DNA from 4 places in the Paucibacter sediminis genome. Region 3 is predicted to be linked to each of the others. Evidence: predicted binding sites of a transcription regulator. Region 3 holds the regulator's gene; each other region holds the start of a gene.
What was found. Region 3 encodes FNR, which switches genes on or off when oxygen is low (the NO sensors DNR and NnrR bind a similar motif). Its sites were predicted from a motif close to TTGATNNNNATCAA; they were not measured.

Region 1: a site for FNR is predicted at 4,231-4,244, ahead of PFX98_RS10805 (OmpW/AlkL family protein). Genes of this name have one in related genera too.
Region 2: a site for FNR is predicted at 4,737-4,750, ahead of PFX98_RS17190 (nitrite reductase). Genes of this name have one in related genera too.
Region 4: a site for FNR is predicted at 2,813-2,826, ahead of PFX98_RS17220 (putative zinc-binding protein). Genes of this name have one in related genera too.

Annotation. Positions count from the first base shown of each region.
Region 1 covers NZ_CP116346.1:2,339,980-2,347,697, reverse strand. Annotated here, with positions in the region: gene PFX98_RS10830 (AraC family transcriptional regulator) at 1-97, shown strand, start outside; gene PFX98_RS10825 (HAD-IIB family hydrolase) at 94-888, opposite strand; S-adenosyl-L-homocysteine riboswitch at 959-1,033, shown strand; gene ahcY (adenosylhomocysteinase) at 1,122-2,546, shown strand; gene PFX98_RS10815 (TlyA family RNA methyltransferase) at 2,557-3,351, shown strand; gene metF (methylenetetrahydrofolate reductase [NAD(P)H]) at 3,348-4,175, shown strand; gene PFX98_RS10805 (OmpW/AlkL family protein) at 4,315-4,929, shown strand; gene PFX98_RS10800 (peroxidase-related enzyme) at 5,132-5,716, shown strand; gene pepQ (Xaa-Pro dipeptidase) at 5,720-7,054, opposite strand; gene PFX98_RS10790 (5-formyltetrahydrofolate cyclo-ligase) at 7,165-7,718, opposite strand, start outside.
Region 2 covers NZ_CP116346.1:3,697,902-3,705,619, forward strand. Annotated here, with positions in the region: gene PFX98_RS17160 (nitrite reductase) at 1-555, shown strand, start outside; gene PFX98_RS17165 (hypothetical protein) at 708-911, opposite strand; gene PFX98_RS17170 (YciI family protein) at 1,002-1,427, shown strand; gene PFX98_RS17175 (RidA family protein) at 1,444-1,911, opposite strand; gene PFX98_RS17180 (DUF924 family protein) at 1,960-2,499, opposite strand; gene PFX98_RS17185 (c-type cytochrome) at 2,603-2,926, opposite strand; gene PFX98_RS17190 (nitrite reductase) at 2,946-4,670, opposite strand; gene PFX98_RS17195 (TonB-dependent receptor plug domain-containing protein) at 4,858-6,798, shown strand; gene PFX98_RS17200 (SirB2 family protein) at 6,843-7,256, shown strand; gene PFX98_RS17205 (HPP family protein) at 7,204-7,718, opposite strand, start outside.
Region 3 covers NZ_CP116346.1:4,881,786-4,889,503, forward strand. Annotated here, with positions in the region: gene PFX98_RS22650 (NADP-dependent isocitrate dehydrogenase) at 1-623, opposite strand, end outside; gene PFX98_RS22655 (sulfite exporter TauE/SafE family protein) at 745-1,431, opposite strand; gene hemN (oxygen-independent coproporphyrinogen III oxidase) at 1,436-2,845, opposite strand; gene fnr (fumarate/nitrate reduction transcriptional regulator Fnr) at 3,025-3,759, shown strand; gene PFX98_RS22670 (hypothetical protein) at 3,797-4,018, opposite strand; gene PFX98_RS22675 (hypothetical protein) at 4,134-4,388, opposite strand; gene ccoG (cytochrome c oxidase accessory protein CcoG) at 4,420-5,877, opposite strand; gene ccoP (cytochrome-c oxidase, cbb3-type subunit III) at 5,902-6,816, opposite strand; gene PFX98_RS22690 (cbb3-type cytochrome oxidase subunit 3) at 6,813-6,989, opposite strand; gene ccoO (cytochrome-c oxidase, cbb3-type subunit II) at 7,002-7,625, opposite strand; gene ccoN (cytochrome-c oxidase, cbb3-type subunit I) at 7,644-7,718, opposite strand, start outside.
Region 4 covers NZ_CP116346.1:3,706,584-3,714,301, forward strand. Annotated here, with positions in the region: gene PFX98_RS17210 (S8 family serine peptidase) at 1-1,372, opposite strand, end outside; gene PFX98_RS17215 (acyltransferase) at 1,461-2,348, opposite strand; gene PFX98_RS17220 (putative zinc-binding protein) at 2,385-2,786, opposite strand; gene PFX98_RS17225 (DUF2249 domain-containing protein) at 2,906-3,187, shown strand; gene PFX98_RS17230 (NnrS family protein) at 3,194-4,381, shown strand; gene PFX98_RS17235 (RrF2 family transcriptional regulator) at 4,392-4,847, shown strand; gene ccoG (cytochrome c oxidase accessory protein CcoG) at 4,834-6,285, shown strand; gene PFX98_RS17245 (NnrS family protein) at 6,289-7,368, shown strand; gene PFX98_RS17250 (metal-sulfur cluster assembly factor) at 7,365-7,691, shown strand; gene PFX98_RS17255 (hypothetical protein) at 7,691-7,718, shown strand, end outside.

The DNA.
Region 1 (7,718 bases), 2.5 Mb from region 3:
CGAAAGCCCCTCGCAGTTCAGCCGCGAATACCGGCGCCTGTTCGGCACGCCGCCGCGCAGCGATATGGCGCAGTGGCGCGGAGCGGCTGCCGCCTAAGCCCCAGCGGCGCGCGCCGCCAGCAGCGCCGCCGCCGCCTCGGCGAAGCCCGCGCCGCGCTCGGCGGCCGTGACATAGGCCGGCAGGCTGCGCAGCTGCGGCACAAAGCGCGCGATGTTCGCCACCCCCACGCTGAGCGGGATGGACGCGAACATCTGCTCGTCGTTGCTGGAGTCGCCCACATACAACCAGTCGGCCGGCACGAAGGCCTCGCCCAGCAGGGCCTGCACCGCCCAGTCGGCCGCCGTGCGCTTGCTGTGCGCGCCGATCCAGCCATTGATGTGGATGGAGCTGACGGTGGCCTGCAGGCCATGCGCGCGCATCACCGCGCAGACGGCATCGATCTGCGCCGCGTCCAGATGCGCGAACTCGCTGTGGTCCACCGCGATGTCGGTGAGGCGGCCGGCGCTGTCCTCGGCCAGCGTGGCGCCCGGCACGCGCGCCAGCACGTCGGCGGCGCAGCGCTGCAGGCGCGCGAAGTTTTCACGGCGGGTCGCCTCGTCCTGGCAATAAAAACTGCGGCGCAACTGGCCGCCCTGGTTCTGCAGCATCACCGCACCGTTCTCGGCCACGATGGCGCGCACCGGCCAGGCCAGCGCGAAGGGCTCGCTCCAGCCGGCCGGGCGCCCGGTGATCGCGATCACCGGCAGCCCGGCGGCGGCCAGATCGTGCAAGGCTTGCAAGGCGGCCGGCGCGATGGCGCCCTCGGCGGTGAGGGTGTCGTCGATATCGGTGAGCACACCGCGCAGGCGGCCGAGAGCCGCGGGCGGGCAGGAGGCAAGAGGCAGCATGGGCGCCGATTGTGCCCATTCCCCATGCCTGTTCGAGCGAACGAGCTGCGCGATGCGTTTAGAATCCGTGGCTTCCGAGGAGCGTTGCAACCTCTTGCTTAGAGGCCAGGCTCGGAGACTTTCTTTGCAACCGCGCTCACCCGCTGACGTCCTGCGTGGGTGATCGTTGTCTTTTCAGACCCTCCCTCACGGCGTCAGCGGCTTCGACGTTTTGTCATTGAAGGAGCCCGCTGATGAATGCCGCTGCCACCACCACCGAATACAAGATTGCCGACCTGTCGCTGGCCGACTGGGGTCGCAAGGAACTGAACATCGCCGAGAGCGAGATGCCCGCGCTGATGGCGATCCGCCGCGAGTACGCCACCAGCCAGCCCCTCAAGGGCGCGCGCATCACCGGCTCGCTGCACATGACGATCCAGACCGGCGTGCTGGTCGAGACCCTGCAGGCCCTGGGTGCCGAAGTGCGCTGGGCCTCGTGCAATATCTTCTCCACGCAAGACCATGCCGCCGCCGCCCTGGTGGCCCGCGGCACGCCGGTGTTCGCCTACAAGGGCGAGACCCTGGAAGACTACTGGGACTACACGCACCGCATCTTTGAATTCGGTGCGGCCGGCACGCCGGGCGAAGGCCCCAACATGATCCTGGACGATGGCGGCGACGCCACGCTGCTGATGCACCTGGGCCAGAAGGCCGAGAAGGATCTCTCCGTGCTGGCCAACCCGGGCAGCGAGGAAGAACGCATCCTGTTCGCCGCCATCAAGGCCAAGATCGCCCAGGACCCGAGCTGGTACACCCGCAAGAGCGCCGAGATCATCGGCGTGACCGAGGAGACCACCACCGGCGTGCACCGCCTGAAGGAAATGTCGGCCAAGGGCTCGCTGCTGTTCCGCGCCATCAATGTCAACGACTCGGTCACCAAGAGCAAGTTCGACAACCTCTACGGCTGCCGCGAATCGCTGGTGGACGGCATCAAGCGCGCCACCGACGTGATGATCGCCGGCAAGATCGCCGTGATCGCCGGCTATGGCGATGTGGGCAAGGGCTCGGCCCAGGCGATGCGCGCGTTGTCGGCGCAGGTCTGGGTCACCGAGATCGACCCGATCTGCGCGCTGCAGGCGGCGATGGAAGGCTTCCGCGTCGTGACGATGGAATACGCCGCCGACAAGGCCGACATCTTCGTCACCACCACCGGCAACAAGGGCGTGATCCGCCACGAGCACATGGCCGCGATGAAGCACAACGCCATCGTCTGCAATATCGGCCACTTCGACAACGAGATCGACATCGCCTCGATCGAGAAGTACGAGTGGGAAGAGATCAAGCCGCAGGTCGATCACGTCATTTTCCCGGACGGCAAGCGCATCATCCTCTTGGCCAAGGGCCGCCTGGTGAACCTGGGCTGCGGCACCGGCCACCCGAGCTATGTGATGAGCTCCTCGTTTGCCAACCAGACGATCGCGCAGATCGAGCTGTTCGCGCACAAGGACGCCTACGACATCGGCAAGGTCTATGTGCTGCCCAAGCACCTGGACGAGAAGGTGGCGCGCCTGCAGCTGACCACGCTGAATGCGCAGCTGAGCGAGCTCAGCGATGAGCAGGCGGCCTATATCGGCGTGCCCAAGCAGGGCCCGTACAAGCCCGACACCTACCGCTACTGAGCGGCGAGCAATGCGCGCAGACCAGTTGTTGGTCGCCAAGGGCCTGGCGCCCACGCGTTCGGCCGCGCAGCGGCTGATCAGCGCGGCCGCGGCCGAGTGGCACTCGGCCAAGGGCTGGTCGGCCATTCGCAAGGCGGGCGAGGAGTTGCCGGAGTTCGCCGAGCTCCGCATCAGCGATGACGCGGAGCTGCGCTATGTCTCGCGCGGCGGGCTCAAGCTCGAAGGCGCGCTGGCGCACACGGGCCTGGCGGTCGCCGGGCTGACGGTGCTGGACATGGGCCAGAGCACCGGCGGCTTCAGCGATTGCCTGCTGAAGGCGGGTGCCGCGCGCGTGGTGGGCGTGGACGTGGGCCATGGCCAGCTGCATGCCGCGCTGGCGGCCGACCCGCGTATCTGCGCGCTGGAAGGCCTGCATGTGCGCGAGCTGGCGGGCTCGGCGCTGCGCGAGCAGGCCCCGGCCGAGGGCTTTGCGCTCATCGTCGGCGACCTGAGCTTCATCTCCATGCTCGGCGCCCTGCCCCAGCTGGCGCCCTGGCTGGCGCCCGGGGGTCAGGTCTTGCTGCTGATCAAGCCGCAGTTCGAGCTGGGGCCCAAGGCCCTGGCGCGCGGCGGCCTGGTGAAGGACGCCAAGCAGTACCCGCTGCTGGAGGCGCGCGCCCGCGAGGCCGCCGCCGCCCTGGACTGGCAGGTACGCGACTACTTTGAAAGCCCCATCACCGGTGGTGATGGCAACAAGGAATTCTTCCTGTGGGCCGAAGGTCCGCAGGCAGCGAAGACGAACGCAGCAAAGGAACACACACCATGACAGCGGTGAGTTTCGAATTCTTCCCGCCCAACACCCCCGTGGGGGCGGAGAAGCTCAAGACCGTGGTGCAGGAGCTGAGCGTGCTGAAGCCGCAGTACTTCAGCGTCACCTACGGCGCCGGTGGCTCCACCCGCGAGAAGACCCTGGCCACCGTGAGCGAGATCGCGGCGATGGGCTATGAGGCCGCGCCGCATCTCTCCTGCGTGGGTTCCACGCGCGAGAACATCGCAGAGATTTTGGCCACCTACCGCGCGCAGAACATCCGCCGCGTGGTGGCGCTGCGCGGCGATCTGCCCAGCGGCACGGCCACCGCGGGCGAGTTCCGCTATGCGGCCGAGCTGGTGCGCTTCATCCGCGAAACGCAGGGGGCGGACTGGAAGATCGAGGTGGCGGCCTATCCCGAGTACCACCCGCAGCAGCGCTATGCCGCCCGCGACCTGCAGCACTTCGCCGACAAGATGCGTGCCGGCGCCGACGAGGCCATCACCCAGTTCTTCTTCAACCCCGACGCCTACTTCAACTTCGTGGACGAGGTGCGCAAGCTGGGCGTGGATGCCCCCATCGTGCCGGGCATCATGCCCTTCCACAACTACGCGCGCATCGCCCAGTTCGCGGCGCGCGACGGCATCGAGATCCCGCGCTGGGTGGCGCTGAAGATGGAGGGCTATATGGACGACGCCGCCTCCATCCGCGCCTTTGGGCTGGACGTGATGACGCGCGTGTGCGAACGCCTGATCGCCGATGGCGTGCCGGGCATCCACTTCTATACGCTCAACCAGTCGGCGCTGACGCTGGAGTTGTGCAAACGCCTCGGTCTCGGCTGAGTTTCTTGAGGCAACGCAAAACCACCAAGCCCTCATGACGAGGGCTTTTTTGCACTTGCGTCAGATCAAGGGTTAACCCGATCGATCTGCGTCCAATGGCTTCATCGGGATTGGTCCCGGCAAACAAGGAGTTATTGGAATGATGGGAAAGATTGCAAGCACCTTCGCCGCTGTTGCCCTCGCCGCCGCCAGCTTTGCTGCTCAGGCGCAGGCTGAAGGCCCCTGGCTGGTGCGCGCCCGCGTCGTCAACATCGACTCGGCCAACAAGGACACGACCGGCCTGGGTCTGACGATCAACAACAAGGCCATCCCCGAGGTGGACATCAGCTACTTCTTCTCGCCCAATATCGCGGCCGAGCTGATCCTGACCTATCCGCAAAAGCACACCCTGAAGGCCGGCGGCGCCGAAATCGGTTCGCTCAAGCATCTGCCGCCCACGCTGAGCCTGCAGTACCACTTCGCCCCCGCCGCCAGCTTCCGTCCCTATGTGGGCGTTGGCCTGAACTACACCAACTTCTCGTCGGTGAAGTTCGCCCCCGCGGTCGAGACCGCCCTGCATCCCAGCATCAAGCACAACAGCTTCGGCCTCTCGGCCCAGATCGGTGCCGACATCGAGCTGTCCAAGAACCTGTACCTGAACGTGGACGTGAAGAAGGTGCAGATCGGCACCAAGGTCTACTCCAGCGGCACCGAAGTCGGCAAGTTCAAGGTCGACCCGCTGCTGGTGGGCGTGGGCCTGGGCATGCGCTTCTGATCAAGCACGTCGCCTGACGACAAGGCCGCCGGCCCGCAAGGGCTTGGCGGCTTTTTTCATGGCGGCTCCAGGCCGGGTGCGGGCTGGCGATGCTGCGTGGCGTCGCCTTGGTGTAGCGTCACGGTACTTCGTACATCGCCATGCCTTGCCTGTCACAACGCAGCCGGTGAGTTCTTCTCCCCGCCCTCGCCCAGGAGCCTCCATGTCCACCGCTACGCCATTCAAGATCAGCCGTTTCCCAGTCCCTGAGATCAAGGATCTGCCCGAAGACATTCGCACGCGCATCCTCGCCGTCCAGGAGAAGTCCGGCTTCGTGCCGAACGTTTTCCTCGTTCTCGCGCACCGGCCGGATGAGTTCCGCGCGTTCTTTGCCTATCACGACGCCTTGATGGAGAAGAAGGGCAACTTGACCAAGGCCGAGCGCGAAATGATCGTGGTGGCCACGAGCAACGCGAACCAGTGCCAATACTGCGTGGTCGCGCACGGTGCCATCCTGCGCATCCGGGCCAAGAATCCGCTGGTCGCTGACCAAGTCGCCATCAACTACCGCAAGGCCGACATCACGCCGCGCCAGATGGTCATGCTGGACTTCGCGATGAAGGTGTCTGCCGAAGCGTACGCCGTGGGCGACGACGACTTCGAGACACTGCAGCGCCATGGTTTCGACATGGCTGACGCGTGGGACATCGCCGGCATTGCCGCCTTTTTCGGCATGTCCAACCGCATGGCCAACGTCACGAGCATGCGCCCCAATGACGAGTTCTATTCCCTGGGGCGCGGCGCTTGATGCTCAGCCTAGCGCCGCGAACGCATCCCGCGTCAGGTTCTCCGGCGGCGCACCCGCGGCGCGGCACACCACGTCGTCCTCGATGCGCACGCCGCCATACCGGCTCAGGTGCTCCACCAGGCCCCAGTTCACCGCGCCCGCGTGCGGGCCGGCGCGCAGGGCCTTGAGCAGGGTGGGTATGAAGTAGAGCCCGGGCTCGATCGTCACCGCCATGCCGGGCTGCAGCGTGCGCGTCAGGCGCAGATAGGGGTGGCCCTCGGGCTTGGGCGCCAGCGCGCCGGTTTCATCGGCCATGAAGCCACCCACATCGTGCACCTGCAGGCCCAGCAGATGGCCGATGCCATGCGGCATGAAGGTGGAAGTGATGCGCTCGGCCAGCATGGCCTCCTCACTCATCGCCTTCACGATGCCCAGGGTCTTCAGGATGCTGGCGATGCGCGCATGGGTGCTGAGGTGGATGTCGCGATAGTCCACGCCGGCGCGCACCTCGCCCACCAGGGCAAGCTGGGCGGACTCCATCGCCGCCAGCAAGGCATCGAAATCTGCATCACCGGCACTCCAGCTGCGCGTGATGTCGGCCGCGTAGCCGGCCACCTGGGCGCCGGCGTCGATCAGCAGCGAGCGCGACTGCGTCGGTGGAGTCAGGTCTTGATACTGGTAGTGCAGCACCGCGCCATGCTCGTTGAGCGCGACGATATTGCCGTAGGGCAGGTCGCGATCGGTATGGCCGCTGGCCGCCAGGTAGGCGGCATGGATCTGCGCCTCGGAAGCGCCGGCCAGAAAGGCCTGGCGCGCCGCCACATGGGCGCGCACCGCCCGCGCCGAGGCCGCGCGCATCTGCGTCAGTTCGTACTCGGTCTTGCAGCCGCGCGCGTAGTGCAGCAGGTTCAGCAGGGCGGCCGGGTTGTTGGGCACCAGGCCCTCCAGCGCGGCATCCGCCTCGCCGATGATGGCCAGGCGGCCGGCCGCCGCCAGCTGCAGGGGCAGGTGCTGGCGCGCCTCGTCCGGCGTGCTGATGATGCGGATCTCGAAATGCTCGACCCAGAAGCCGCTGGGCGCCGACGGCGGCACATGCCAGTAGTCGTCGGGCTGGTAGTAGACCAGCAGGGGCTTCTGCTGCCCCGGGCGTATCAGCAGCCAGCTGTTGGGGTGCTGGGTCAGCGGCAGCCAATGCTTGAAATGCGGATTGGGCGCAAACAGATAGGGCCGGTCGTCCAGGAAGGCGTATTTCTCGATGCCGGAGGCGATCAGCAGGGCATCGAAACCGCAGCGCGCCAGCGCGTCTTCGGCGCGCTGCTGCAGGCTGGCGAGGTGGTGGGCGTAGGCGGCACTGTTCATCGCCGCATTCTCTCAGCCCGGCCGCCCGCCGGCCTCAGCCCGGCCGCTGACAGGCGTCCAGGCCTTCGTCGGGCGTCGGCCGGCAAGCAGTTGCCGGCCTTGGTCCCGACTCAGCCCTCCTTGTCCCACACCACCCCCTCCTCGGTGAGCATGGCGTCCAGCGGCATGTCGTGCGGCTCGGCCTTCAGCAGGGGCAGAAAACCATGCGCATAGCCCACGCCGGCGGTGGCGGGGCGCGGCTGCAGGCTGGCGAGGGTGCGGTCCATGAAGCCACCGCCATAGCCCAGGCGCAGGCCGCAGGGCCCGTAGCCCACGCAGGGCACCACCAGCAGCTGCGGCTCGAAGACCTCGGTGTCCTTGGGCTTGGGAATGCCGTAGGCGTCTTCCTCCATCGGGCAGCCCGGATACCAGACATGGAAGCGCAGCGTGCCATGCTCCTTGTCCACCACCGGCAGGCCGATGCGCCGCACCGGGTTGGCCTCGGCCCAGCGGTACAGCGCCGGCAACGGGTCGAACTCGCCCTTGATGGGCCAGTAAGCGCCGATGGTCAGCTCGCGCCGCCGCACCAGCCAGACGCGCAGCACACGCTGCAGCTCCTCGGCCAGCTCCAGCCGCCCGGGCAGGGCCAAGCGGTCGGCAATCAGTTTGTGGCGCAGGGCGGCAC
Region 2 (7,718 bases), 1.2 Mb from region 3:
CGGCCGCGCGCCGAGGGCAGCGCGATGCTGGGCCAGGTGGTCAACCTCGATGTGCGCCGCAAGATCAGCAACCTGCCGATCGCCGGCATGCCGCATCTGGGCTCGGGCATCAGCTTCGACTGGCAGGGCCGGCGCGTGATGGCCAGCCCGAATCTGAAGGATGGCCGCATCAGCGTGATCGACCTGAAGAACTGGAGCGCGCTGCGCGAGATCACTACCCCCGGCCCCGGCTTCTTCATGCGCAGCCACGCCAAGAGCCGCTACGCCTGGACCGACTCGATGATGAGCCCCGCGGCCAAGGACACGCTGAGCATCATCGACAAGCAGACCCTGGAGCTGGTGGCCCAGGTCAGGGAGCCCGGCAAGACCCTGGCCCATGTCGAATTCACCAAGGACGGCCGCTATGTGCTGGCCAGCCTCTGGGAAATGGACGGCGCCCTGATCGTCTACGACGCCGCCAGCTTCAAGGAAGTGAAGCGCATCCCCATGAGCAAGCCGGTGGGCAAGTACAACGTCTGGAACAAGATCAGCAGGGAGGAAGGGACCTCGCATTGAGGGGGCGGGATGGGGGCTTTGCGCGAAGCACTCACCCATCGCTCCCGGGGCGAGAGCCGCGCATTCATGTGCACGCCACGCACATCAAGGCGATCAAGGCTGCCTGGAACCACCACCTGCGGCAAGACCGGCCACACGGCCGAGAGCGCTTGCTATGGGCGATAGAAGTACGGGATCGCGCAGAGCACGATGCCCAGCGCCACCAGGCCCAGCAGATTGCTGACGAAGTAGGGGAATACCGCCAGCGCGATGCCGCACAGCAGCGGCACCGGCTTGCCCTGCTTCTTGCCATAGATGAAGTAGCCGGCGCCGATGGAGCCGAACAGCAGGCCCCAGAAGATGCTTGCGGTGTCCATGCGGCATTTTCACCTGTCGATGGCGTGCCGCGTCGTTCGTCGTGCGGATGTGACGACAATGCCGGCGCGAGCCGCCAACAGGAGACAGCAATGAAATTCATGGTGATGGTCAAGGCCGACCACAACAGCGAGGCCGGCGTGATGCCCAGCCAGGAGCTGCTGGCCGCGATGGGCCAGTTCAACGAGGAGTTGGTGAAGGCCGGCGTGATGCTGGCCGGCGAGGGCCTGCACCCCAGCAGCAAGGGCGCGCGCGTGCGCTTCTCGGGCACGGGGCGCAGCGTCATCGACGGGCCGTTTGCCGAGACCAAGGAACTGGTGGCCGGCTTCTGGATCTGGCGATGCGCCTCGCTGCAGGAGGCGATCGAATGGGTCAAGCGCTGCCCCAATCCGATGCTGGGCGATTCGGAGATCGAGATCCGCCAGGTCTTCGAGGCCGACGACTTCGGCGAGGCCTTCACGCCCGAGCTGCGCGAGCAGGAGGAGCGCCTGCGTGCGCAGGTGGCGGGGCAGGGCTGAGGCCGGCGGCGGCGCTTCAGGGCTGCCGCCGCACCTCGACGATGGCCTTGAGCGTCAGCGGCAGGCCCTTGCGCAGCGAGGCCACGCCTATCACCGAGCGCGCATGCATGCCGGCGGCGCCGAACACCTGGGCCAGCAGGTCCGAGGCGCCGTCCAGCACCTGGGCATGGTCCTCGAACTCGGGCGTGGTGTTGAGCGAACCCTGCAGGTCCACCACCCGCGCCACGCGGTCCAGCGAGCCCAGCTCGGCGCGTATCGCCGCCAGCAGCTCGATGCAGGCCGAGCGCGCCAGGGCATAGCCCTGGGCGGTGTCGTACTCGCGGCCCAGCCGGCCCTTGGGTACCTGGCCGTCCAGCGCCTGCGGCGCCTTGCCCGAGAGAAACAGCAGGTCGCCGGTCTGCACCGCGGCGGCGTAATTGCCGGCCGGCGCGCTGCCCGCGCCCAGCGCAATGCCAAGCTCGAGGATGCGTTGATCTGCACTCATGGGGGCTTCCTTCCTGGATTCACGGGTGGCGAACCATCCTGCCTTGGTTCAGAAGCTCGAGCCTGGCTGCTGCAGGAACTCGAGCTCCTCGGCGCTCGATGCCCGGCCGAGGATGGCGTTGCGATGCGGGTAGCGACCGAAGCGGTCGATGATGGCCTTGTGGCGCAGCTCGAACTGGAGGTTGTCGGGCAGGGCATGGGCGCGGTAGAGCTGCTCGGCGCGTTCATGCACCAGGCGCGACTCGCTGTGCATGAAGGGCAGCAGCAGGAAGCCGCGCTCCACGGCCTCGAGCCCGGCCAGCTCGCCGCGGGCCACCGCCTCCTGCGCCAGCACCAGGGCCATGCCGTCCTGGGCAAAGGCCTGGGGGCTGCCGCGGTAGGCGTTGCGTGAGAACTGGTCCAGCACCACGATCTCCGCCAGCCGGCCCTTGGGCTGGCTGCGCCAGGCCTCGCACTCGCCCTGGGCCGCGCGCCGCAAGACATCGCCGAAGCGCTGGCGTATCAGCGCGTCAAACAGCGGGTCCACCGCCCACCAGGCCTTGGGGGCGGTCTCTTCGAACCAGAAGTGCAGGATGTCTTGGGCTGTCATGAGCCCGCAGCATAGTGGCTTTGGCCGGCGTCTGCCGCCGGTGGCCCTGCACCATGAAAAAGGCGCCCGAAGGCGCCTTGCTGGAGGGTGATGGCACGCGGCCTCAACCGCCTTGCTTGAGGATCCAGCCGACCGAATCCTTCAGCTCGGCGTCGCCGATCTTGTCGGGCGGGTTGGGCGGCATCGGGATGGGCCCGTACACACCCTTGCCGCCGGCGCGCACCTTGGCCATCAGCGTGGCCGTGACGTCCTGGCCCTTGTACTTGTTGGCCACCTCCTTGAACGAGGGCCCCACCAGCTTTTTGTCCTTGGCATGGCAGGCCATGCAGCCGGCCTTGGTGAGGGCGGCCTCGTCGGCCTGGGCGGCGGGGGCGGCGGCCAGCAGGGCCGCCGCGAGGCTCCACAGCAGTTTGCTTGTTGTCGTCATCGTGCGGCCTTCTTTCTGCTCAATACACATCATGCTGCGTGTTGTAGACGTTGAACTTGCCGGTCGGCGTGATCAGGCGCGGGTCCTTGATGACGGTCTTGAGCTTGAGCGTCTTGTCGTCCACCACCACGATGGCGCTTTCCTTGTTCTTGGCCGACCAGACCGAGAACCAGACCTCGTCGCCCGCCTTGTTGTACTCGGGCTGCACCACGCGCTTGGCGCCGTCGTCCTTCAGGCCGGCCCACTCGGCGATCGGCAGCACCTTGAAGCCCTTGTCCAGCGCATTGATGTCGAACACCGCCACCGATTGCGAGATTGCGGCATCCGGGTTCAGCGGCGTGTCGGAGTAGAGGTGCTTGGACTGCGGGTGCGTCTTGATGAAGAGCGCGCCGCCGCCCTGGCCCTTGAGCTGCGCCACTTCCTTGAAGGCGTACTGCTTGTGCTTGACCGGGTCGGTGGCCACCAGCGAGATGGCCTCGTCGCCCAGGTGGCCGGTGCTCCAGACCGGGCCGAACTTCGGGTGCACGAAGTTGGCGCCGCGACCCGGGTGCGGGATCTTGCTCACTTCCACCAGCTGCACCAGCTTGTCTTCCTTGGCGTCCACCACGGCGATCTTGTTGCTCTGGTTAGCCGCCACCATGAAGTAGCGCTTGGTGCTGTCCCAGCCGCCGTCATGCAGGAAGCGGGCGGTGCCGATCTCGGTGGTCTTGAGCGCGTTCAGGTCGGTGTAGTCGACCATCAGCGTCTTGCCGGTCTCCTTCACGTTGACGATGAACTCGGGGCGGAAGTGGCTGGCCACGATGGAGGCGACGCGCGGCTCGGGGTGGTATTCCTGCTTGTCGACGGTGTTGCCGCGGGTCGAGACGATCTTCAGCGGCTCCAGCGTGTCGCCCTTCATGATGACGTACTGCGGCGGCCAGTAGGAGCCGGCGATCACCAGCTTGTCCTCATAACCCTTGTACTTGCTGGCTTCCACCGAGCGGGCTTCCAGGCCGACGCGGATCTCGGCCACGTTGTCGGGCTTCTCCATCCACAGGTCGATCATGTTGATCTTGGCATCGCGGCCGATCACGAACAGGTAGCGGCCCGAGGCCGAGGTGCGCGAGATGTGCACCGCATAGCCGGTCTTGACGATGTTGATGATCTGCTTGGTGTCGCCGTCGATCAGGGCCACCTCGCCGGTGTCGCGCAACGTGGTCGAGAAGATGTTCTCGATGTTGTACTTGTTCATCTTCTTGGTGGGGCGCTTCTCGGGCGGCACGATCACCTTCCAGGTGCCCTTCATGTCGGCCATGCCGAACTCGGGCGGCGTGGGCGCCTCATGCTGGATGTAGCGCGCCATCAGGTCCACCTGCTGCTCGGTCATCTCGCCCGAGGTCTGCCAGTTGGGCATGCCGGCCGGCGAGCCGTAGGCGATGAAGACCTTCAGGTAGTCGGTGCCCTTGCCCAGCGTGATGTCGGGGGTCAGCGGCTTGCCGGTGGCGCCCTTGCGTAGCACGCCGTGGCAGCCGGCGCAGCGCTCGAAGTAGATCTTGCGCGCAACGTCGAACTCGGCCATCGTCATCTGCGGGGCCTTTGGGTTGGTGCTTTGCACCATGGGCACGTCGGTCAGGGCCGAGGGTGCGGCGTGGTACTTCACATCGCCGGGGCTCACGTCCTTCTTCTCCTGTGCCTGGGCCGACAGGGGCAGTACGGCAAATGCCGCTGCGAGCATCAGCAGCTTGGCGGTGGGCAGCTTCTTCATGGTGACTCCTATGGGTTTGGGATCCAGCTTGTGACGGCATCGTCCTGCGCGCTGCCCCCAGCGTCCTTGAACTGGTTCAAGTCCCGGCCCGCTTGTTGCGCGTTTGCACGGGGAAACCCGAACTGGGTCAAGGTGCGTCTTGATATTTGTCGGCATGCTGGCGCTCATCATGTTCAACAAGAGCCCTATGAGACCCCTGCGCTACAGCCTGCCGACCCTCGCCGCCCTGGCCTGTCTGGGCACGGCCCGTGCCGAGCCCGAGCAGTTGCCGACCGTGCTGGTCTCGGCCACGCGCCACGCGATGAGCCTGGTGGACGCGCCCGCCGCGGTGAGCGTCATCAGCGCCGAGCAGATCGAGGCGCGCGGGGCCGACAACCTGCTGGAGGCGCTGCGCGGTGAGACCGGCATCAGCGTGTTCGGCCGCACCATCAGCGGCCGCAAGACGCTGAGCCTGCGCGGCATGGATGCGCGCCACACCCTGATCCTGGTGAACGGCAAGCGCGTCGGTGCCAGCGATGGCGTGATCGGGCATTCCGATTTCCAGCTCGACTGGGTGGCCGCCGACGACATCGAGCGCGTGGAAGTGGTGCGCGGCCCCTTGTCGGTGCTCTACGGCGCCGAGGCGCTGGGCGGCGTGGTCAACATCATCACGCGCCAGCCCGGCGAGCAATGGCAGGGCAGCGCGCGCCTGGAGGGCAGCCGGGCCGATGGCGGGCGTGGCGGCGACGGTCATCGCGCCTCGGCACGCCTGGCCGGCCCGCTGGTCGCCGGCCCGGATGGCGTGCGGGCGGCGCTGAGCCTGGCCGACACGCGCCGCGAGGCGGTGGCCTCCGGCCCGGACCCGCGCATCTCCGACATCGAGGGCCGCCACAAGCAGGACGCCGGCCTCACCCTGCAGTGGCAGCCGCAGCCCCAGCACCAACTCGAGCTGGAGGCGCGCGTCGGGCGCGAGCAGCGCGACGCGCTGGCGGTGGAGCGCAGCGGCAAGAAGCGTGTCTACGCGAGCGACACCCTGCTGGAGCGCCAGCACCTGATGCTGGGCTGGGAGGCGGACTGGGATGCCGCGCGCCATTGGCACAGCGTGGCGCGCGCCTATGCCAGTCGCATCGCGATGAGCAACGAGCGCAGCAACGGCGTGGCGGCGCTGCGGCCCAACACCCTGAACGACCAGGTGCTGGAGGCGCAGCTGAACGGGCACCTGAACGAGGCGCACTGGCTCACCACCGGCCTGGAGTGGCGCGAAGAAGCGCTGCGCAACGAGGGCCTGCCCGGCGGCGAGGCCCAGGCCCGCCATGCCGCGCTGTTCCTGCAGGACGAGTGGCGGCTGCAGCCGGCCCTGACCCTCACCGCCGGCCTGCGCCGCGACGAGCACCAGCGCTTCGGCGGTGTCTGGAGCCCGCGCCTCTACGGCGTCTGGCACCTTGCCAGGCGCTGGACGCTCAAGGGCGGCTACAGCGAGGGCTTCAAGCCGCCCACGCTCAAGCAGATCACGCCCGGCTACCAGGAAGACGAGGGCCCCTACACCTACCAGAGCAATCCGACCCTGCGGCCCGAGAAGAACCGCGCGCTGGAGCTCGGCCTGGGTTACGACAGCGGCGATGCCGGCGCCCAGCTGATGCTGTTCGACAACCGGGTGCGCGACCTGATCGTGCCGCTGCTGATCAGCAGCAGCGGCCCGCGCAGCCTGTTCCGCTTCGACAACATCGAGCGTGCGCGGCTGCGCGGCGCCGAGGCCTCGCTGCGCTGGCGCCTCGCCGGCGGCTTCGCCCTGGCCGCCAACTACCAGTACCTGGAGGCCACCGACGCGGCCGGCCAGCGCCTTGAGAAGCGCCCGCGCCATACCCTGGGGGCAGGTCTTGACTGGGCCGAGGGCCCCTGGCGTGCCGGCCTGCGCCTCGAGCGCAGCAGCGGCCAGCTGCTGGCCGCTGCGCAGCCGGGCCAGCCCCTGCAGCCGGTGCCGGCGCTCAATATGCTGGGCGCCAATGTGGGCCGCAGCCTGGGCGCGCAGCTGGCGCTGGACCTGGGCGTCAGCAACCTCGGCAATACCCAGCTGAGCGAACGCTCGCCGCTGTTCACCTGGGCCGAGGCGCCGCGCACCTGGCGCCTGGCGCTGCGCGGGCAGTGGTAGTCGTGGTGTTCGCGGCGGCGGCAGATCGGCGATGATGCCGGCCCATGAGCCTTTTGCTGCAAGCCCTCCAGGCTAACTACCCCCTCATCAAGAACCTGCACATCGGCCTGGTGAGCTGTAGCGGCACGCTGTTCGCGCTGCGCGGCCTGGGTGTGCTGGCGGGGGCGGCCTGGCCCATGCAGGCCTGGGCGCGCCGGCTGAGCGTCTGGATCGATGTGCTGCTGCTCAGCGCCGGCGTCAGCCTCTGGACCCTGCTGGGGCTGAACCCGGCGCGCGAGCATTGGCTGGGCGTCAAGCTCATGCTGCTGCTGGTCTACATCGTGCTCGGCAGCATCGCCCTCAAGCGGGGCCGCACGCGCGGTCAGCGCGCGCTGGGCTATCTGGCCGCGTTGGCGGTGTTCGGCTTCATGGTGACGGTGGCGCGCGCCCACCATCCGCTGGGTTGGCTGGCCGGCTGAGCGCGGCCACCACGTCCGACTGGGTGATCATGCCCAATAACTTCTTGCCGGGCCCGACGATGGGGATGTGGTGGTGGCCGGTGCTGCCGAACATCGGGATCAGCTCGGCCAGGTGACGGTCCACCTGGGCCACGCGCACCGAGCGCGTCATGATGTGGCCCACCAGCTCCTGCTTGCCGGTGCCCGAGCGCAGCGCCCAGTCGCGCAGCGCGCGCAAGCGGGTGTCGAAGCTGGCCTCGGGGCTGACCTCGGCGGCGCGCATGAAGTCCGCCGGCGTGACGATGCCCAGGATCTCGCCGTTCGCATCCACCACCGGCAGGGCCTTGATCTTGTGGGCGCGGAACAGCTGCCAGGCCTGTTGCAGGGGCGTGCTGTGCGTCACCGTGATGAGCTGGCGCGACATGATGTCGCCGCAGCGCAGGTCGGCCAGGCGGCGCTGGTAGCCCTGCAGCTGGGTGTCTT
Region 3 (7,718 bases):
TTGCCGCTCTTGGTGATCAGCTCCATCTTGACGTTGCGCGCGCGGTCCAGGGTCATGGACTTCTCGCCGTGGTAGAAGTCGCCGGCATGCATGTGCGAGACATGCGAGCGCGAGGCCTGGCTCCAGTCGGCCATGCTGTGCGGGTTCTTGCGCGCGTATTCCTTGACGGCCTTGGGTGCGCGGCGGTCCGAGTTGCCCTCGCGCAGCACCGGGTTCACGGCCGAGCCGATGCACTTGTTGTAGCGCGCGCGGATCTCCTTTTCCTCGTCGGTCTGCGGCTTCTCGGGGAAGTCGGGGATCTTGTAGCCCTTGCCCTGCAGCTCCTTGATGGCGGCCTTCAGCTGCGCGACCGAGGCGCTGATATTGGGCAGCTTGATGATGTTGGCCTCGGGCCTTAAGGTCAGCTTGCCAAGTTCGGCCAGGTGGTCGGGCGCGCGCTGCGCCTCGCTCAGGGCTTCGGGGAACTGGCCCAGGACGCGGCCGGCGACGGAGATGTCGCTGGTCTCGACATGCACGCCGGCGGGCGCCGTGAAGGCGCGCACGATGGGCAGGAAGGACGCGGTCGCCAACAGCGGCGCCTCGTCGGTCAGGGTGTAGATGATGGTCGGTTGCTGAGTAGTCATGAGGTATCCAGATCGGCCCATCAAAGAGGCCCGCGGGGTGGTCGATTAGAGCGGTGATTCTAGGGCAGGTGCGCCGGCCGGCGAGCCAAGTCTTATAGAAGTCTTGGCCTTGATCAGTTTCTCAGCTGGGCAGGCCGCAGAGGGCGGCAACCTGCAACCAGACGCCATGACCCAGGGCCCATCCGGAGGCGGCGATCAGCGCCAGGCCGGCCAGGCGCACGGCCCAGGCCATGCCTTGCGCACCCAGGGCTTTCAGCAGCAGGCCGGGGCCCAGCGCCAGGCCCGCTCCGGAGCCGGCTGCAAAGGCCATCATCACCAGGGCGCCGGCCGCAGCGCCGCTGGCCAGGCCCGCGGTCAGCAGGGCCGATTGCAGCAGCCCACAGGGCCAGGCCACCCAGGCCAGGCCGACCAGCCCGGATCGAGCCGGGGCCGACAGCACCACCCGCCCTGCCCCGGGCATGGCGAGCGTTGCCACGTTGACCTGGCGGCCGATCTGACCCAGCCAGGCCGGCTGCCTGGCAAACACCAGCAGGTACAGGCCCAGCAAGAGGGCCGCGGCATGCACGAGCAGCCACAGCGGCCGCAGCCAGGCCGCCGCACTGCCGATCCAGGCCAGCGCGCCCACACTGGCCGCCACCACGGCGCCGCCAAGCCCATAGCCCAGCATGCGGCCGAGCTGGAACGCGCCCGCCGCACCTCGCCCAGCTCTGCCGCAAGCAGCGGCCGTCGGGCCACACATGGCCAGACAATGGGGAGTGCCGGCCAGGCCCATCAGCAGGGCCGAGCCGGCAAGTGCGAGATCCAACATGGGGTCAGATGATGCGCGAAAACTTGGCGCGCGTCTGGTCGGCGCTCAGGTAGCGATCGAACACCATGGCCACGGCGCGCACAAAGTACCAGCCCATGGCGGTGACCTGGATCGCGCTGGGCTCCACCACCACCAGGCCGGTATCGGCCATGGCGCGCAGGCGCTCCAGCTCGGGGCCGAAGTAGTCCTGCACCTTGATCAGATGCGCCAGCTCGATGGACTCGAACTCCACCCGCCCCTGGCACATCAGCGCCATGATCATGGCGCGCCGCACCAGGTCGTCGCGCGACAGGGCCAGGCCGCGCTCGATCGGCAGCTGGCCATGGGCCAGCGCGTCGTAGTACTCGGGCAGGGTCTTGGCATTCTGGCTGTAGGTGGCGCCGATGCGGCCGATGGCGGAAACGCCCAGGCCGATCAGGTCGCAATCGGGCTGGGTGCTGTAGCCCTGGAAGTTGCGGTGCAACCGGCCCTGGCGCTTGGCCACCGCCAGGCTGTCGTTGGGCAGGGCAAAATGGTCCATGCCGATATAGGTGTAGCCGTGCCCGACAAAGCCGCCGAGCGCGCCCGACAGCATGTGCAGCTTGTCGGCCGCCACCGGCAGCAGTGCGGCGTCGATGCGGCGCTGCGGCTTGAAGCGCTGCGGCAGATGGGCGTAGCCATACAGCGCGATGCGGTCCGGCTTGAGTGCCGCCACCTGGGCGATGGTGCGGGCGAAGGACTCGGGCGTCTGCTGCGGCAGGCCGTAGATCAGGTCCACATTGGTGGATTCGAAGCCCAGGGCACGCGCCTGGATCATCAGCGCTTCCACGCTCTCGTAGCTCTGCATGCGATGCACGGCCTTCTGCACCGCCGGGTCGAAGTCCTGCACGCCAAAGCTCAGGCGATTGAAGCCCAGGCCGCGCAGATGCTGTAGGCGCTCGTTGGTGACGGTGCGCGGGTCCACCTCGATCGAGATCTCGGCACCGGGCGCGAGCTTGAAGCGGCTGCGAATGTCGTCCATCAGGCGCGTCAGCTCCGCATCGCTGAGGAAGGTCGGTGAACCGCCACCCAGATGCAGCTGCGACACCGACTGGGTGCGTCCGAGATCCGCCAGGGTCAGGTCCATCTCCGTGACCAGCGCGTCCAGGTATTCGGCCGCCTTCTCATGGTGCTTGGTAATGACCTTGTTGCAAGCGCAGTAGTAGCAGACCGACTCGCAAAAGGGGATGTGCACATAGATGGACAGCGGCGCGCCGCCCCCCACCACGCCGCCCTGGGCCCGCTGTTGCAGGGCCTGACGGTATTGGGTGGTGGTAAAGGCCTCGACGAAACGGTCGGCAGTCGGGTAGGAGGTGTAGCGCGGCCCGGAAACGTCAAAGCGGCGCAACACGTCTTCGGTGATGCCTGGCAGGGGTTCAGCGACTCTTGGTTCCATGGACCGTACTGTGCCAAGCCCGTTGACAGGGCGTTTGACTTGGGTCAATCTTGCAGCGCGAGCATAGAGAAAGAATGGCGTCAATCTTGAGGAGCATCATGTTCAACTCTATGCACACAGGCACGCCATCGGGTGCGGAATCCGCCCCAGCTCCGGGCCCAGCCACCATAATTCGCCACATGAATGCCAACCACGCCATCAAGATCGAGCCCTTCAAGGTAGCTTGTTCCAGCTGCAACCTGCGGGAGTTGTGCTTGCCCGTCGGCCTATCCAAGGGTGACCTGGATCAACTGGACGCCCTGGTGGCCACACGCCGCAATGTCGAACGCGGCGACACGCTGTTCCGTACCGGGGACTCCTTCCAGTCGCTTTATGCGGTGCGCACCGGTTTCTTCAAGACCTGCGTGTCGTCCGAAGACGGGCGCGACCAGGTCACCGGCTTCCAGATGGCCGGCGAGTTGCTGGGGCTGGACGGCATCAGCAATGACCGCCACAGCTGCGACGCCGTGGCCCTGGAGGACTCGCAGGTCTGCGTGATTCCCTACAGCCAGCTGGAAGAGCTGTCGCGCGAATTCACCGATCTGCAGCATCAGTTCCACAAGATCATGAGCCGCGAAATCGTGCGCGACCATGGCGTGATGCTGCTCTTGGGCAGCATGCGCGCCGAGGAGCGCCTGGCGGCCTTCCTGCTCAACCTGACCCAGCGCCTGCAGGCGCGCGGCTTCTCGGCCTCGGCCCTGGTGCTGCGCATGACGCGCGAGGAAATCGGCAGCTATCTGGGCCTGAAGCTGGAGACGGTCAGCCGCACCTTCTCGAAGTTCCAGGAAGACGGCCTGCTGGAAGTGAAGCAGCGCCAGATCCGCATCATGGATCAGCCGGGGCTGCAGAAGCTGGTCAACAGCACCACCTGCTGAGCCCGGCCGCAAAGCCTCAAACGCCCGCCCAGGCCCGCTACTGAGGCGGGCTTTTTTGTTGCTGGGCCAGGTACAGTGACATCGCCGATGCGGCGCTGATGAGCAGCCAGAAGATCAGGAAGCTGAGCGTGTAGATGGCGGCGCGCGGCAGCGCCATCGGGGCCGCGCCGAACCAGCTCAGATCGCTGGGGTCCACCACCGCGAACACCAGCGCCACGGTCACGCCGGCCATGAAGAAGGACGGCCAGAGGATGAACATGGCCGAACGCACCAGCCCCGGCCGGTCACCTGGCCTGCGCTCAATACCTGCATCGTCCCCTGCTGCGTCCCCTGCTTCACCCATACGCGCCCCCTCGGCTTGTGAGTCTGCTGCGTCAGTGGCCGCCCGTCGCCGCATGGTTGCGGGCCTTCATGGCGGGCTGCAGGGCCGCGCCCTGCTCTTCCGCACTGTCGGCCGACAGGCGGGCTTTGGTCTCGATCACCGGATCCGGGAAACGGATCGCCAGCGTCAGCGTGGCGATGCAGGCGACGATCACCACCGACGGGCCGCCCACCACCAGCCACATCATGCGTTCGCGCCACCAGGGGGCGGGCTTGTCGGCCGGGGTCAGGTCTTGCTGCTTGCTCATGGCGTGCTCTTTCGGATGAATGGGCCGCCGCTCAACGCGGCAGCACAAAGGTTGATTTTTCCATCAGACTGCCGGCGTCGGTGCCCGGGCTGGCGAGGCGGCGGATCTCGAACTGGATCGGATGGGCGCCGGCGCCCTCGCTGGCCGCGACCTCGGGCGGCACGCGCAGCGCCACCGAGATCCAGCGCGCCTCGGCGGGTCCGACCGCGACGACGTCCACCGCGGGCTGCATGCGCAGGCCCAGCAGGCCGGAGGCCGTCAGCGTGAAACGCTGCTCCTGCTCGGTGGCATTCATGATCTGCAGGCGGTAGACGTTTTCCACATAGCCGTCCTCGACCTGCCGTGCCAGCGAGGCGCGGTCGCGCACCACGTCCACCTTGAAGGTGGTGCGCAGCGCGATGCTGGCCATCAGGGCCGCGCTGATGACGAAAAGGATGGCGGTATAGATCAGCACGCGCGGGCGGAACATGCGCGCCAGCAGTTGGCTGCGCGTCAGGTGCTGGGACAGCCCGTTCTGGGTGTCGTAGCGCACCAGGCCGCGCGCATAGCCCATCTTGTCCATCACGCCGTTGCACACATCGACACAGGCGGCGCAGCCGATGCACTCGTATTGCAGGCCCTTGCGGATATCGATGCCGGTGGGGCAGACATGCACGCAGAGATTGCAGTCGATGCAGGCGCCGAGCCCGAGCTGCTTCGGGTCCGCCTTGCGCCCGCGCGCGCCGCGCGGCTCGCCGCGCTCGGCGTCGTAGCTGATGATCAGCGTGTCCTTGTCGAACATGGCGCTCTGGAAGCGCGCATAGGGGCACATGTATTTGCAGACCTGCTCGCGCATATAGCCTGCATTGCCGTAGGTGGCAAAACCGTAGAACAGCACCCAGAACCATTCCCAGGGCCCGAAGCTCAGGGCCAGGGCCTCGCTGCCCAGCAGCTTGATGGGCGTGAAGTAGCCGACAAAGGTAAAGCCGGTCCACAGGCCCAGGCTCAGCCAGACCAGCTGCTTGCCGCCCTTGCGCGCCAGCTTCTCGGCGTTCCAGGGGCCGGCGTCAAGCCGCATGCGTGCGGCGCGATCGCCCTCGAAGCGCTGCTCCACCCACATGAAGATCTCGGTGTAGACGGTCTGCGGGCAGGCATAGCCGCACCACAGCCGCCCCGCCACCGCGGTGAAGAGAAACAGCGCATAGGCCGAGATCAGCAGGATCCCGGTCAGGAAGATGAAGTCCTGCGGATACAGGACCAGTTCGAAGATATAGAAACGGCGCGCGCCCAGGTCGAAGAGCACGGCCTGGCGGCCGTTCCAGTTCAACCAGGGCAGGCCGTAGAACAGCAGCTGCGTGATCCAGACCAGGCTCCAGCGCCAGGTCGCAAACCAGCCCGTGACGGCGCGGGGGTAGATCTTCTTCTGTGCCTGATAGAGCGAAACCATCTCCACGGCGGCATCACCACCGCTCTGGCTGGGCTGGGTCGTGGCGCTGGCTTCGCTGCTCATCAGTTGCTGCTTTTCTGCTACTTCTTACTTGGCGGCCACGGCCGTGGTTTGCGACAGGCTCCACACATAGGCCGCCAGCACGCGGATCTGCTCAGCGCTCAGGCGCGAGGCGTGGGCGGGCATGACGTTGTTCTTGCCGTTGTTGATCATCGCCATCACCGCGTCTTCGCCCCAGCCATGCAGCCAGACCTTGTCGGTCAGGTTGGGCGCGCCCAGGGCCTGGTTGCCCTTGCCGTCCGGACCATGGCAGGCCGCGCAAGCGCCGAACTTGGGCTTGCCCAGCTGGGCCGCGATCGAGTTGTGCGGGCTGCCCGACAGGCTCAGCACATAGTTGGCCACATTGCGCACGTCTTCCGGCGTGCCTACCGCGGCGGCCATCGGCGGCATCACGCCGTTGCGGCCCTTGCTGATGGTTTCGATGATGGTGTCATGCGCACCGCCATAGAGCCAGTCGCTGTCGGTCAGGTTGGGGAAGCCCTTGGAGCCGCGTGCGTCGGAGCCATGGCAGCCGGCACAGTTGTTGGCGAACAGGCGTTCGCCAATGCCCATGGCCTGCGGATCCTTGGCCAGGGCCTCGGCCGGCATGGCCGCGTACTTGGCGTAGACACCCTCAAGTGCGGCGCGGGCCTTGGCCTGCTCGGCCTCGTATTGGCCGGTGCTGGTCCACTTCAGGCTGCCCTCGGTGCTGCCCAGGCCCGGGTACATGGCCAGGTAGATGCCTGCGAACACCACCGTCAGCACGAACAGACCCATCCACCAGCGCGGCAGCGGGTTGTTCAGTTCACGCAGGTCTTCGTCCCAGATATGGCCGGTGGTGTTGTCGTTGGCCATGATCTTGCGGCGGCTGGCGATGATCAACAGCACCAGGCACAGCAGCAGGCCAAGGATGGTGGCGCCGGCCACGAAGACCGACCAGCCATTGGAGAAAAAGTCACTCATTCAGGCCTCCTGGAGAGCTTGGGTTCGGCTGGCACGTCGTCGTCCAGCAAGGGGACGGCGGCCACCTCATCGAAACGATGCAGATTGCGCTTGGAGTACGCCCACATGGCGATGCCCACAAACATCAGCATCGAGAGCACCGTGAAGCCGGCGCGCAGATCGTTGATATCCATGTCTGCAACTCCTTACTTGAGCGCGGTGCCCATGACCTGCAGGTAGGCGATCACCGCATCCAGCTCGGTCTTGCCCTTGACCTCATCGCCGGCCTTGGCGATGTCGTCGTCGGTATAAGGCACGCCCACCGTACGCAGGGCGCGGAACTTGGGCGCCATGTCGGCCGGGTTGACGTTCGACTTGGCCAGCCAGGGGTAGGCAGGCATGTTCGACTCGGGCACCAGGTCGCGCGGATTGGTCATGTGGATGCGATGCCATTCATCGCTGTACTTGCCGCCGACGCGCTGCAGGTCGGGCCCGGTGCGCTTGCTGCCCCATTGGAAGGGGTGGTCGTAGACGAATTCGCCGGCCACCGAATAATGGCCATAGCGCATGGTCTCAGCACGGAAGGGGCGGATCATCTGCGAGTGGCAGTTGTAGCAGCCCTCGCGGATGTAGACGTCCCGGCCGGCCAGCTGCAGCGCGGTATAGGGCTTGAGGCCCTCCACCGGCTGGGTGGTGGAGCGCTGGAAGAACAGCGGCACGATTTCGACGATGCCACCGACGACCACCGTCAGCAGCACCAGCACGATCATCAAGAAATTGCTGGTTTCAATCTTCTCGTGACCAGCGACGGCGTGATTGGTATTTGCCATTTGTTGACTCCGTCTGCTTCAGGCGTGGGCGACCACGGCGGGGATGCGCACGGCCTGAGCCTTGCCAGCCTGCACCGTCTTCACCACGTTCCA
Region 4 (7,718 bases), 1.2 Mb from region 3:
GCACCACGCTGACGGTGGCGGCCTGGCCGGTCAGGCCCATCAGCACCGCGCCGGTGGTGTCGGTGGTGCCGATCGAGGGGATGGTGGTGGGCGCGCCGCCCAGCGTGCCGAACAGCATGCCGGGGCGGTTGTTGTAGACCACCGCCGCCACGCCGCCGCTGAGCTGGCAACGCGTCACCTTCTCGGCAAAGCTGACCAGGCCGCGCTTGATCAGGCAGACCTTGCCCGCAGCGCCGGCGTCGTTGGCCGTGCCGAGACCGAAGTCATAGAGCGCCGCGGTGGCGCTGAGCCGGGGCGAGCCGGTCATGGCCGCCGCCGCGTAGCCCGTGCCGGCCACCGAGAGCTGGCCCAGCGATTCCAGATTGGGCGGGATGGTCGACAGCACGGCCACGCCCGGTGCGGCGATCTCGACGTCGTTGTTGACCTGCGAGAAGGCGGCGTGCGCCTTGTTGGCATCCAGCGCGGCCACCGACATCACTTCCTCGTAACCGGCCGGGTAGGAGGTGCTGGTATCGCCGTCATTGCCGGCGGCGGCGATCGTCAGCACGCCCTCGTTGAGCAGGGCGCGGAACACGCGGCGCTCGGCCTGGCTCGGGTCGCCACCACCCAGCGACATGCTGATGATGTTGGCGCCGGCGTCGGCACAGCGTGCCACGGCTTCCATCACCGTCGAGGAGGAGGCCGAGCCGGTGGCGTCGAACACCTTGGCGATGTGCAGCTTGAGCAGGGCGCTGCGGTTCACGCCCCACACGCCCAGGCCGTTGTTGCCCTCCGCCGCGATGGTGCCGGCCACATGGGTGCCGTGCGCGTTCTCGTCGCTGTCCCAGGTGCCCGAGCCGCTCAGGTTGTCGCCGCTGACATTGCCGTTGGTGAAGTTTCTCGCCAGGTCGGGGTGGTTGCGGTCAATGCCCGAATCCACGATGCAGAGCTTGCGGTTGCCGGTGAGCCCGTCGCTGACCCACATCGACTGCGTCATCTTGATGCCATAGGGCAGGACCTCAGTGCCGCTGGTCACTTCGTCGAGCACCGCCGACTGCGGCTGGACCATGCCTTCCATGGTGCGGGACGGCACGCCCAGCAGGCGGCGTTCCACATCGGGTTCGACGAAATCGACACTGGCGCTGGCCTGCAGGGCGGCCACGCCGGCCGCCGGCAGGCGCACCGCGAAGGCGCTGGCGCGACCGAGTTCACGCACGATCTTGCCGCCGGCGTTCAGCACCTCGGCGCGCACGGCGGCGGCCTTGCCGGCCTTGTAGGCCACGATCATGGCGTCCGGGGCGGGGGCGGCGGCCAGTGCCGCTGAGGTCGACAGGGCCAGTACCAGCAAGGTTGTTGCGCTCTGGATGGTCGACAGCTTGTTGAGCATGCTCATGATGGATCACTTCCTTGTTGGAAAGTTGAGGCCTCGACTGTCGCTGTGGGGCCAGCCGAGGTCCATCAGGGCAATCCGCACCCCCTGCTCAGGGTGGGGGGCTGCGCTTCAGCAGGGCCGCCATCAGCGCGTCCTTCTCGCTCCACTGCTTCTTGATCCACATGGAAATGCCGGCGCGCAGGCGCTTGTCTTCCATCGGGTTGCCCCCCACCAGTTCGGGGGGGATGGGGCGCTGCTGCACCCGCACCTGCACCTGGCCGCAGCGGCCGCACAGCAGATCCCAGAACTTGGGTGTGCCCTCGGGGTAGACCAGGGTTACGTCCAGCAGGGCCTCGAACTGCTCGCCCATGGTGGCCAGGGCCATGCCCAGCGCGCCGACCTTGGGCTTGAGCAGATGCTGGTAGGGGCTTTTCTGCTCGGCATGCTTGGCGGCCGTGAAGCGCGTGCCCTCGACGAAGTTGATTACCGTGGTCGGGATGGTCTTGAACTTCTCGCAGGCCTTGCGGGTGGTGGCCAGGTCGGCCGCCTGCGAGCCGGCGCTGCGGCCACGCTTCATGAAGGGGAAATCCAGCGCCCACCAGGCCAGGCCGATCACCGGCACCCAGATCAGCTCACGCTTGAGGAAGAACTTCAGAAACGGGATGCGGCCATGGAAGACGCGCTGCAGCACCAGGATGTCGACCCAGGTCTGGTGGTTGGGCGAGACCAGGTACCAGCCGCGCTGGTGCAGGCCGTCCACGCCCTGCACGTCCCAGACCTGCGGGTTGAGCGCCCGTATCCAGGCGTTGTTGACGGCCACCCAGCCCGAGGCGATGCCGTTCAGCGCCAGGTCACAGGGCTTGCGCACGAAGGGAAAGGGCAGCACCAGCTTGAGCAGGGCCGGCAGAATCATCAGCGTGACGCCGGTGACGGTGTTGATGGCCAGCAGGATGGCGGCCAAAGTGCCCAGCAAGGGGGCAGGCAGGAAACGTCGCATGGGCCGAACTGTAGCCTGAGCTTGGCCCGGCCCTGCTCAGCCCAGCGCGGTCTGCAGGGCGCGCGCCTCGTGCGCCAGCTGTTCAAACAGCGCGTCGGCCTGGGTCTTGTCGAAATCGGCGTGGTAATGCTTGCGCACGCCCATCTCGTGCAGGCGGATATGGCGGGTCGGCGCCAGCCCCTGCTGGGCCAGGCAGGCCTTGCAGCAGGCCAGCACGCAGCCGTCCAGGGCCAGCATGGGCCGGCCGGACTCGGCGGCCTCGCGCGCCTTGCGCACCAGATTGGGCACGCCGCCGCCCACGCCGGCGATGCAGGACATCTCGGCCAGGCCGGCGCGATCCAGGCGTACCGCCAGGTGATTGGCCAGCTGGGCGGCGTCGGAGCAGCCTGAGCAGCTGTAGACCAGGGGGAGGGCTGGGGCATCGGACATGGCCGCCATGCTGCCCACGGCGTGCAGGATTTGGCTTGAGGCAGATCAAAAGTCACATTTTGAATATTGCTTTAGGCGCCGCGCTTGGTGACAATAGCTATATTGCAAATGCAACTTTAAGGACGACCATGACCGTTGCCGCCACCCCCGCCGCCGAAGTGATCGATGTGCGCCTGATCGCACCGCAAGAGCGCCATGCGCGCATCTTCGAGACCTTCCAGGCCCTGCCCGTGGGCAACTGGTTCTATCTGCTGAGCGACCACGAGCCTTTGCCCCTGCGCCAGCAGTTCGAGGCCCAGTGGCCCGGACAGTTCGATTGGGAGGCCTTGGAAACCGGCCCCGCGCAATGGCGCCTGCGCATCAGCCGCAAGCCGGCCGGCAAGAGCTGCTGCGGCTGCTGCGGCGGCTGATCGATCATGAGCACCGTCTCCTTCATGGGCATTGAAGAGCCCCCGCAGCCCGCCGCGCAGCGCCTGGCGTTGTGGGACCTGGGCTTCCGGCCCTTCTACCTGCTGGCGGCGCTGCTGGCGGCACTCTCGGTGCCGCTGTGGGCGCTGCAGTTCTCGGGCCTGCTGACGCAGCCGGTGCTGCGCGGCTCGGCCTGGCATGCGCATGAGATGGTGTTCGGCTACGCGCTGGCGGTGGTGATCGGCTTTCTCTTCACCGCCGGGCGCAACTGGTCCGGCCAGCCCACGCCCACCGGCAAGCCCCTGATGGCGCTGGCGGCGCTGTGGCTGCTGGCGCGGCTGCTGGTGCTGAGCCCATGGCTGTGGGCCTCGCTGCTGCTGAACCTGGCCGTGCCCTGGGCGGCCGCCTGGGGGCTCTGGCGCGCGCTGCATGCCGCCGGCAACAAGCGCAACTACTTCTTCGTCGGCCTGCTCGTCGCCATGGGTCTGGCCAGCGCGGCCGTGCACCTGGGCCAGGCCGACGTGTTACGGTTGCCCGGGCTGAACATCGGCCTGGACCTGCTGCTCTTCATGATCGCGGTGATGGCCGGCCGCGTCGTGCCGATGTTCTCCAACAACGGCGTGCCGGGCATGTGCGCCACGCGCCAGCCCCAAGTGGAGAAGGCGGCGCTGGGTTCGGTGCTGCTGCTGCTGGCGCTGGACCTGCTGGCTGTCGAGGGCGCGGTGCTGGCCGCCGCGCTGCTGGCCGCCGCGCTGGCGCAGGGCTTGCGCCTGGCGCTGTGGCAGCCCTGGAAGAGCTGGCGCAATCCGCTCGTCTGGGTGCTGCACCTGGCCTATGCCTGGCTGCCCGTGCATCTGCTGCTGCGCGCTGGCGCCACGCTGGGCTGGATCGCGCCGGGCCCGGCCACCCATGCCCTGACCCTGGGCGTGATCGGCCTCATCACTCTGGGCATGATCACGCGCACCGCGCTGGGCCACACCGGCCGGCCGCTGAAGGCCGGGCCCGTCGAGATCAGCGCCTATCTGAGCATGCTGCTGGCGGCGCTGCTGCGCGTGCTGTTCCCGCTGCTGGCGCCCGCCAGCCTGATGCTGGGCGTGCAGCTCTCGGCGGCGCTGTGGAGCCTGAGCTTTGTGCTCTACCTGCTTCGTTACACCCCGCTGCTGATGCGTCCGCGCCCCGACGGCCAAGCCGGTTGAGAATGCTGCCATGCGACTCACCACCATGACCGACTACGCGCTGCGCCTGCTGATCTATCTGGGCCAGCACCAGGACCGCCTCTGCACCACCGCCGAGATTGCCGCGGCCTACCAGATCTCGGAGGCCCATCTCACCAAGATCACCCACCAGCTGGGCCAGCAGGGCTTCATCGCCACGGTGCGCGGCAAGGGCGGTGGTATGAAGCTGGCGATGAATCCGGCCGAGCTGAGCCTGGGCGATCTGGTGCGGGCGGTGGAGTCCGACTTCCAGCTGGTCGAATGTCTGGGCAGCGGCAACAGCTGCTCGCTCACCGGCGCCTGCCGCCTCACCGGCATCTTCAACGACGCGCTGGCCGCCTTCCTGGCCGAGCTTGACGGCCACAACCTCGCCGACCTCCTGCAACCCGCCACCGCCAAGCGCCTGGCCAAGATCAGCCTGCCTCAGGCCCGCGATGCCCGCGCCTGAAGAAACTGTTTCCTCCGTGTCCACGCCTTCCAAAGTCATTCCTATCACGCCGGTCGCCACCTCGATGTATGTGGCCGAGGCCAAGGTCTATCCGCGCGCGGTCAGCGGCCGTTTCGCCAACTGGCGCTGGATCATGGTGGCGCTGACCCAGGCCTTCTTCTACGGCATGCCCTGGCTGCAATGGCAGGGCCGCCAGGCGCTGCTGTTCGATCTGGACGCCGGGCGCTTCTATGTGCTGGGCCTGGTGCTCTATCCGCAGGACTTCATCTATCTGGCCGCCTTGCTGGTGATCGCGGCGCTGGGCCTGTTCTTCTTCACCGCCCTGGCCGGACGCCTGTGGTGCGGCTATGCCTGCCCGCAGACCGTCTACACCGAGATGTTCATGTGGCTGGAGCGCCATACCGAGGGCGACCGCCAGGCCCGCATGCGCCTGGACCGCGCGCCCTGGGGGGCCGAGAAGCTGGCGCGCAAGTCCGCCAAGCACGCCAGCTGGGTGGCGCTGGCCCTCGTCACCGGCTTCAGCTTCGTCGGTTACTTCACGCCCATCCGCGCGCTCGGCAGCAGCCTGCTGCAGCTGGGGCTCTCGCCCTGGGAATGGTTCTGGGTGCTGTTCTACGCCGGTGCCACCTATGGCAATGCCGGCTGGCTGCGCGAGCAGATGTGCAAGTACATCTGCCCCTATGCGCGCTTCCAGAGCGCCCTGATCGACGCCGATTCGCTCATCATCACCTACGACGAGAAGCGCGGCGAGCCGCGCGGCTCGCGCGCCCGCAAGGTCGCGGCGCTGGACCTGGGGCAGGGGGATTGTGTCGATTGCACCCTGTGCGTGCAGGTCTGCCCCACCGGCATCGACATCCGCAAGGGCCTGCAGAACGAATGCATAGGCTGCGCCGCCTGCATCGACGTCTGCGACCAGGTGATGGACAAGCTGGGCGCGCCGCGCGGCCTGATCCGCTACGCCACCGAGAACGGCGTCAAGCAGCAATGGACGCCGCGCCAGATGCTGGCGCGTGCGCTGCGGCCGCGCGTGCTGATCTATGGCTCGGTGCTGCTGGCCCTGTGCATCGGCTTTGCCACCAGCCTGTGGCGCCGGCCCGACTTCCAGGTCGACGTGCTGAAGGATCGCAACACGCTGGCGCGCCAGGTCGAGAACGGCGCGATCGAGAACGTCTACCGCCTGCAGCTGATGAACCGCACCGAGCGGCCGCTGACCCTGCACATCGAGGTCGACGGGCTGGACGGCCTGTACCGCGTGGGCCCGGCCGAGGTGGTGCTGCCGCCCGCCGCCATCCATGCCCAGGTGCTGCAGCTGCGCCTGCCGGCCGAGCAGGCCGCGCGCCTGGGCAGCGGCTCGCGCCCCATCCACTTCAGGCTTGAGGGCCAGGGCGGCCGGGGCTCGCGGGTGGACAGCAGTGCCAGCTTCTACCTGCCGCGCTGAGCGATGAACCCGAACCAGGCCCCGCACCGCGCCTGGTTCCTCGCCGGCGCCCTGGCCTGGGCCTGCCTGGGCCTGTGGTGGTGCGTGCGGGTCTGGCAGGGGCAGGGCGCGCCCCAGCATGGCCTGCTGTTCACGCTGGGTTTTCTGCCCTTCTTCATCGCCGGATTTGCGCTCACCGCCCTGCCCAAATGGTTGGGCGTGGCGGCGCTGCCGGCCTCGGCCTGGCTGGGGCCGCTCGGGCTGCTGATGCTGGGTTGGGGCGTGCATGCCGCGCTGGGCTCACCCGGCCTGGGCCTGGCGGCCGCAGGCTGGAGCTGGCTGCTGCTGCGCCTGGCGCCGCTGTTGCGCGTCAGCGCCAAGCCGGATCGTCGCCATGCCCAGGGCGTGCTGCTGGGCATGGCCGTGCTGGGCCTGGCGCTGTGGTGTGCGGCGCTGGGCTGGCCGGCCCAGGCCACCCGGCTCGGGCTGTGGGGCGGCCTGGGCAGCGTGTTTGCCTGCGCCTTGCAGCGCCTCACGCCCTTTCTGCATGCCGAGGGCCGGCGCGCCGATGGCCTGTTGCTGGCGCTGCTGCTGGGCCTGTGGTTGCGCGGCCTGGCACCGGTGCTCGGGCTGCCGGCCTGGCCGCCCGCCGTGGCCTATCTGGCCCTGGCCGCGCTGCTGGCGCGTGCCGCCTTCAATCCCGCCCTGGCCGCGGCCCGGCGCACGCCCTTTGTGGGCCAGCTGCACCATGGCCTGCTGTGGCTGATGGCGAGCTTCGCGCTTGCCGCCCTGCAGTTCGAGCTGGCCGCACTGCATGCGCTGACGCTGGGCTTTATGTGCACCACCATGCTGGCGATGGTGAGCCGCGTCACCGCGGTGCAGCAGGGCATCAGCGTGGTGGTGGATCTGCCGCTGCGCCTCATGCACGGCCTGCTGCAGGGCTTAAGCGCGCTGCGCGTGGCCACGGCCTGCTGGCCGCAGGCGCCGCGCTGGTGGCTGCCGGCCGCGGCCGCCGGCTTCGCCCTGCTGGCCGCGGCCTGGTTGCTGCGCTATGGTCCATGGCTGCTGCGGCCATCACAGCGAAGAGAAAGTACAAGCACATGACAGAAGCAGAACTCGCCAGCTTGCGCACCGCCATCATGCAGGCGCTGCACAAGGTGGCCGACCCCGAGATCGGCGAAAACATCGTCGATCTGGGCCTGGTCGAGACCCTCGAGCTGCGCCAGGACTTCGCCTCCCTGGTGCTGCTGCCCACCAGCGCCACCTGCCCGATGGCCGACCAGATCATGAACGACGCCGGCTGCGCCATCGAGGCGCAATGCCCGCCGGGCTGGGTGATCGAGGTGGACATGGACTGGGACAAGGTCTGGACGCCCGAGCGCATGGCGCCCGGCCTGCGCGCCCGCTTCGGCTGGGGCGGCGGCTGATGGCGCGTGCCAAACCGCTTGCGGTCG